DNA from 2 places in the Nocardiopsis sp. TNDT3 genome. Region 1 is predicted to be linked to the other one. Evidence: predicted binding sites of a transcription regulator. Region 1 holds the regulator's gene; the other holds the start of a gene.
What was found. The regulator LexA, encoded in region 1, represses DNA repair genes until DNA is damaged. The targets are predictions, from matches to a motif close to TCGAACANNTGTTCGA.

Region 1 (3,401 bases):
ACGTGGTGACGCGCGACACCCCGGAGGCGAGCGACTTCGGGGCGGCGCCCGAGTGCTCCGTCGCCGAGACCGGGACGCTGGACGAACTGGTGCCCGACCACGGGTTGGAGGTCGAGGAACCGGTCGGCGGCCCGCAGGAGGCGTTCGGCTCCGGCTGGCAGTGCCGGTGGGCGACCCCCGGCGGCCCCGGCGAACGGGTTCCGGCCACCGCGACGCTGGTGGCCGTGGCCGCCCCCGACCCGGGCGGTGTCACGACGGCCGCCGACAACCTGCGCACCACCACCTCCCAGTACGACGCGCAGGAATTGGAAGGCGTCGGCGAGGAGGCGGTCGCCTGGGTCCAGGAGGACCCGTACACGGTCGCCTGCGTCGGCGCCCGGGTGTCCAACCTGTACCTGGAGACCTGTTACAGCCTGGCGGCCAGCTACGACGCGCAGAACCCGGGCGACCGGGAGCGCATGGTCGCGGGCGCCGAGGAGTTCGCGCTGTCCGTGACCGAGGCGCTGCCGGACTCCATCCCCGAGTGAGGCTCCGGCGCGGTTACCAGGCCGTGCCCAGGAACTCCTCCAGCGCGGGCGCGACCTCCTCGGCGAAGGGGCGCTGTTCGTCCAGGACCGTGGCCCCGGGCTCGTCCCGGTAGCGGCGGAAGATGTGGTCGGTGTCGGGGACGTCCACCCGTCGCGCGCCGTCCAGACCGGTCATCAGCCGGTCCACGTCCTGCCGGGAGACCTGCGCGTCCCGCTCCCCCCACAGCACCAGCACCGGGGTGCCCCCGGGCAGGTCCTCCGCCAGGTCGACGGGGTCGAAGGCGTCCATGTAGGCCAGGAAGTCCTCGTTGACCGGGGTGTAGACGCCCAGGCCCCCACTGGGCATCTCCACCCCGCTGAGCGCACGCCCGGACCTGATCGCGGCCCGTCCGGCGCGGGAGTCCGAGAGGAGCTGGACCACCTGCCCCTCCTCCACCTGGCCCGAGGCCTCGACGGCACGCGCCTGCTCGGTGAGCTGGCGGTCGATCAGGTCGAGGTAGCGCGTACCGGGAGGCGCGGCCAGCACGAGCGCGGGGGAGGGGTGCTCCGCGCCGATGAGATCGTGGGCGCGCAGCGCGTACAGGGCGCCCTCGCTGTGCCCGACGACGACCACCCGCTCGGGGTCCACCTCGGGCTGGGAGACGAGCTCCTCGTAGGCGGCCGCGACCTGCTCGTCGAAGATCACCGGGTCCACCGGCGCGACCTCGCCGCCGGGGTCCGGCGTCTCGAAGTCCGCACCGCTGCCGTACTTGTCGTAGCGCAGCGAGGCCACCCCGACCTCGGCGAGCACCCGGGACAGGTTCTGGTTGGTGTTGGCGTCGGGGCGCACGGAGCTGTTGCCGTCGCGGTCGGTGGGACCGCTGCCGGAGATGATGAGCGCGCCCGGAACGGTACCGGAGACGTCCTGGGGCATCCGGAAGGTGCCGGACACCTCGTGCCCGCCGCCCTCGAAGGCCACCTCGCGATCGACGCCGCCGACCCCCGGCGCCTCGGCGGCCCCGTCGTCGGCGGGGGCGCAGGAGGCGGTCAACAGGACGGCGCTCGCCGCACCGAGCAGTGCGGTGCGCCAGCGGGCGGCGGGGGAGGAGGCACGTGTGAACACCTCCTCAGCCTAGCGGCCCGCGTCCGTCGGCCCCGCGTCGTCCACAGGGGGAAGCGCCCCCGATCCCTCCGAGGGGAGAGGGACCGGAGACGCGGGTACGCGGGGACCTCAGACGCGGCGCATGACCGCGACCACCTTGCCGAGGATGGTGGCGTCGTCGCCGTTGATCGGCTCGTAGGCCTCGTTGCGCGGCATCAGCCACACGTGGCCGCCCTCCTCGCGGCGCAGTACCTTGACGGTCGCCTCCTCGTCGAGCAGCGCCGCCACGATGTCGCCGTTGTTGGCGTCCTGCTGCTGGCGCACCACCACCATGTCGCCGTCGGTGATGGCGGCGTCGGTCATCGAGTCGCCGACCACGGTGAGCATGAACAGGCGCCCCTCACCCACCAGCTGACGCGGCAGGGCGAGCACGTCCTCCACCGACTCCTCGGCCAGGATCGGACCACCGGCGGCGATCCGGCCGACCAGCGGCACGGCGGCGGCGCGCGAGAGGTCGATGTCCTCGGGCACCAGGGTCCGCCCCGAGGCGCGCCCGGGCGTGCGCAGCTCCACCGCGCGCGGCCGGTTCTGGTCCCGGTGCAGGTAACCCTTGCGCTGGAGGACCTTGAGCTGGTGCGCCACGCTGGACGGGCTGGACAGGCCGACCGCTTCCCCGATTTCCCTTATCGACGGGGGGAAACCCCGCTCCCGGACATAGCGCTGGATGCAGTTCAGCACGCTCTGCTGGCGCGCGGTGAGTTTGGGGGCTTCGGGCGTGGACCCGCCCGTGTTCTCCGCTGGTGCGAGAACGGTGGCGGTGTCTGCGGTTCCGGGATTCTCCTCCGGCACGGCCGGGCCTCCTCGGCATTCGGTTCGGTCAGGGCCTGCTTGTGTGACTGGCCACCCCCGGTCCGCGACCGTGCCGACCTGGGGGTCCACGTGATGGCGAAACCGGTGTGAAATCAAGGTCAACTTTAGTCGTTGCACACGGTGATATCAAACAAGCGTTCGAGGCTGGGGACAATTGCCGTCGCGCGTATTCGCGGACAATTTCCGGCCTGCACTTACGTGTGTACACGCGTTCACGCGCTGTTGTCCCCGGAATGCGCGAACGCGTGTCCGTGGCAGCGGTTCCGGCCAGGCACGGGGGTCTTATCCCGGGGCGAAGGCTCGACCGAAATCCCCGCGACACCGGGATTCCGACGCCCGCCGCCGGGGCGCGGGGGCTCCGGGCGGCGACGCTATCCTTGAGCGCGGTGCCGGGCCGCCCCCGCAGCGATCCGCCCGCGCCGACCTCCCCGCCCCGTCCCGCCGCCGCGGACCGCGATGCCGCGCGGCCGTTCGGCCGTGTCCGTGACACGCCCGTGCCGGGGTTGCGGCGGGTCAGGAAGAAGTCTAGGTTCGACCACAACATCTGGTGTGGCGACAGGGGCGATTGCCCAGAAGTTGTGGTTTAGTGGTACCTAGGCGTTGTCGTTCGGTGAGAGAAGCAGGTGAACCAGGGTGCACTGTCCGTTCTGCCGCCATCCGGACACCCGGGTGATCGACAGCAGGTCCACCGACGACGGCGCGGCCATCCGACGCCGCCGGTCCTGCCCCGTCTGCGAGCGCAGGTTCACCACCCAGGAGACCGTCCTGCTGATGGTGGCCAAGCGCTCGGGGGTCACCGAGCCCTTCAGCAGGACCAAGATCATCGCCGGGGTGCGCCGGGCCTGCCAGGGCCGCCCCGTCTCCGAGGACGCCCTGGCCAAGCTCGGCCAGCAGGTCGAGGAGGAGATCCGCGGCCGCGGCCT
Region 2 (3,401 bases), on a different contig from region 1:
CGACGAACTCGTCCAGGGCGCGGGGGCGCAGGGCGCCCTCGATCTGGCGCTCGTCCGTGCCCGCGTCGGGCGAGACCGCGTCGCGCTCGTAGGGCGGGGGCCCGCCGGGGGCCGAGCCCCGGGGGTCTTCCTCGTGGAAGTCGTACACGGGGTTTCCTCCTTCCTAGGCCCGGCTGAGCCTGCGCAGGGCGCTGCGCAGCAGGACGGCGACGTCGTCGGTGTGCTCGGCCTCGGCCGCCACGGCGGAGGCGGCGGCCTCGGCGTCCTTGGCCGACCAGCCGAGGTTGACCAGGCCGGAGACCACCTGTCCGCGCCAGGCGCCGTTGGGCTCGCTGCCGGTCCCGGCGGCCTCGGACCCGGGCAGGGTGCCGTCGGTGAGCACGGGCGCGTCGAGCTTGCCGCGCAGTTCCAGGACGATGCGCTGGGCGCCCTTCTTGCCGATGCCGGGCACCCGGGTGAGGGCGGTGGTGTCCTCGGTGGACACGGCGTGGCGCAGGCTGGAGGGGCTGTGGACGGAGAGCATGGCCAGGGCCAGGCGGGGACCGACACCGGAGGCGGTCTGGAGCTGCTCGAACAGGTGCTTCTCGTCGTCGTCGGCGAACCCGAACAGGGTCAGGGACTCCTCGCGCACGACGAGGCTGGTGGCCACGGTCCCGGTCTCGCCCACGTGCAGGCGCGAGAGCGCGGAGGGCGTGCACTGCACGGTCATGCCGACCCCGCCGACGTCGATGACGGCGGTGCCCGCGCCGCGTGCGGCCACCCGGCCGGTGAGGAACGCGATCATCTGGTGTGGGCACCGGGGACGGTGCCCCTCTCCTTCCTGGGGGCGGGGCGCTAGCGGCCGCGGGTGCGGCGGGCCAGCTCCACCTTGCGGGCGAAGTCCTGCTGGGCCTGGGCGACGCGGGCCTGGGCCCCGCCGCGCCAGATGTGGCAGATGGCCAGGGCGACGGCGTCGGCCGCGTCGGCGGGCTTGGGGGGTCCGTCGAGTCCGAGGATACGCGCCACCATCGTGCCGACCTGCGCCTTGTCGGCGCGGCCGTTGCCGGTGATGGCGGCCTTGGCCTCACTGGGGGTGTGCATGGCCACGGGCAGGCCGCGGCGGGCGGCGCAGACCAGGGCGATGCCGCTGGCCTGGGCGGTGCCCATGACGGTGCTGAGGTTGTGCTGGGCGAAGACGCGCTCGACGGCGACGGCGTCGGGCTGGTAGCGGTCCAGCCACTCCTCGATGCCGCGCTCGATCCCCACGAGCCGGTGGGGCAGGTCGGTGTCGGGGCTGGTGCGCACGGCGTCGGCGCCGAGCAGGGTGAGCGGTCGGCCGATGGCGCCCTCGACGGCGGCGACACCGCACCGGGTCAGCCCGGGGTCGATCCCCAACACGCGCACGCGCCTCACCCCTGCCCTCTCGAACGTCCGTTCGCCCACATGCTAGCGGCGGGCGACGACGTCCGCCTCCGGCCCGCCCGGGCGTGTCCGCCCCCGGGGGCGCCCGGCGGGCCGGAACCCGCCGCGGCCGCGGACCGCCCCGTCGCGAGCGTAGCCGCCCGACCGGGCGCGGCCGCACGACCCGGGCCCGCGCGCCGCCTTCGCGCTTTTCGGAGAAAAGGGATGGACGGGACGCCGAACGCGTGCTAAGTTGCTCTCAGTTCGAGAAATACTCGATGTGAGAACAACTGGAGGCGTACGTGGCCGACCCGCGCGACGAGGAGGGCGAGAGCCGGTTCCTCGCCGACTACGACCCGCACGCGTTCGCCCCGGTCGCGGTCACCGTCGACGTCGTCGCCCTCACCATCCGGTCGGGCGTGCCGCACGTGCTGCTGACGCGGCGCGCCGCGCACCCCCAGCGCGGCTGGTGGGCGCTGCCGGGCGGGTTCGTCCGCGCCCAGGACGGACCGGACGGCCCCGCCGACCCCGACCTGCCCGACGCCGCCCTGCGCGTGCTCTCGGAGAAGACCCTGCTGCCCACCGAGCTGCACCTGGAGCAGCTGGGCACCTACGGCGCCCGGGACCGGGATCCGCGCATGCGCGTCTTCTCGGTCGCCTACGTCCTGCTGGCCCCCGACCTGCCCGACCCGCACACCGGCCGGAACACCGAGGAGGCCGCCTGGATCCCCTGGCGCGACCTCGGCCACGGCGACGGCGCCCGCGCCGGACTCGACCTGGCCTTCGACCACGGCCGCGTCCTGGCCGACGCCGTCGAGCGCGCCCGCTCCAAGCTGGAGTACACCCCGCTGGCCACGGCCTTCCTGCCGCCCGCCTTCACCATCACGGCGCTGCGCGAGGTGTACGAGGCCGTGTGGGGCCAGTCCCTGCACGCGGCCAACTTCCACCGCAAGATCCTCGCCGCCCCCGGGTTCGTGGAGGACACCGGGGAACTCGCCGAGCGCGGCGGCGCGGGCGGCGGACGGCGTGCCCGGCTCTACCGCGCGGGCGGCGCCGCCCTGCTGCACCCTCCCCTGCTACGGAGCACGCAGTGACCCCCGAGAGGAGCCCGATGACGGCCACCGGCCCCGCCTTCGAGGACGCCGAGCGCCAGGTCGCCCTGGCGGGCGACCCCGTGGAACTGTTCGGCCCGCTGCCCGAGGACGGCGGCGTGCCCCCGGCGGCCACGGCCCGCCACCGCGAGCTGGCCCGCGCGCTGCACCCCGACACGGCGCCGCCCGGAAGCGGCACCGGCCCCTTCGCCCGGCTCTCGGAGCTGTGGGACCTGTACCGGGCGATGGCCGCGGGCGACCTGCGTCTGGACGACCTCACCCTGGCCACCGGCGCGCACACCTACCGGATCGGCCGGGAGCGGCTGGCCCGCGGAGACGTCGCCGACCTCCACCCGGTGCGCTACCGGGCGCCGGAGTGGCGCGACGCGGTGCTCAAACTGCCCCGCGCACCCCGCGACAACGACCTGCTGGAGGCCGAGGCGACCGCGCTGCGCCGCATCCGGGAGCACGGCCACGAGCGCTACCGGGCCTTCGTCCCCGAACTGGTGGAGTCCTTCAAGCACCGCGACGCCGCCACCGGCGTGGAGCGGCGGGCCAACGTCCTGGGGCGGCTGCACGGCTTCCACACGCTGGCCGAGGTGCGCCGCGCCCACCCCGACGGCGTCGACCCGCGCGACGCGGCGTGGATGTGGCGGCGGCTGCTGGTCGCCGTCGGCAACGCCGCCCTGGCGGGGGTCGTGCACGGCGCGGTCGTGCCCGAGCACGTGATGATCCACCCGGCCGAGCACGGCCTGGTCCTGGTCGACTGGTGCTACTCGGTGACGGCGCACGCCCCGCGCACCGCGCCGCACATCCCGGCGATGGTGCCCGGACGCGCGGACTTCTACCCGCCCGAGGTGGCCGCCCGCCGCCCCGCGCTGGCCCAGACCGACATCCACATGGCGACCCGGTGCGTGGAGTACGTCACCG

Region 2: the regulator LexA is predicted to act here: its motif matches at 1,403-1,418, upstream of ruvC (crossover junction endodeoxyribonuclease RuvC).

The regions. Positions count from the first base shown of each region.
Region 1 is NZ_QPFC01000765.1:6,790-10,190, reverse strand. Features, by position in the region: partial or broken gene DQW06_RS18915 (hypothetical protein) at 1-527, shown strand, start outside; gene DQW06_RS18910 (S9 family peptidase) at 541-1,629, opposite strand; gene lexA (transcriptional repressor LexA) at 1,738-2,457, opposite strand; gene nrdR (transcriptional regulator NrdR) at 3,112-3,401, shown strand, end outside.
Region 2 is NZ_QPFC01000099.1:1,811-5,211, forward strand. Features, by position in the region: gene ruvB (Holliday junction branch migration DNA helicase RuvB) at 1-148, opposite strand, end outside; gene ruvA (Holliday junction branch migration protein RuvA) at 164-784, opposite strand; gene ruvC (crossover junction endodeoxyribonuclease RuvC) at 835-1,383, opposite strand; gene DQW06_RS02835 (NUDIX domain-containing protein) at 1,683-2,474, shown strand; gene DQW06_RS02840 (hypothetical protein) at 2,492-3,401, shown strand, end outside.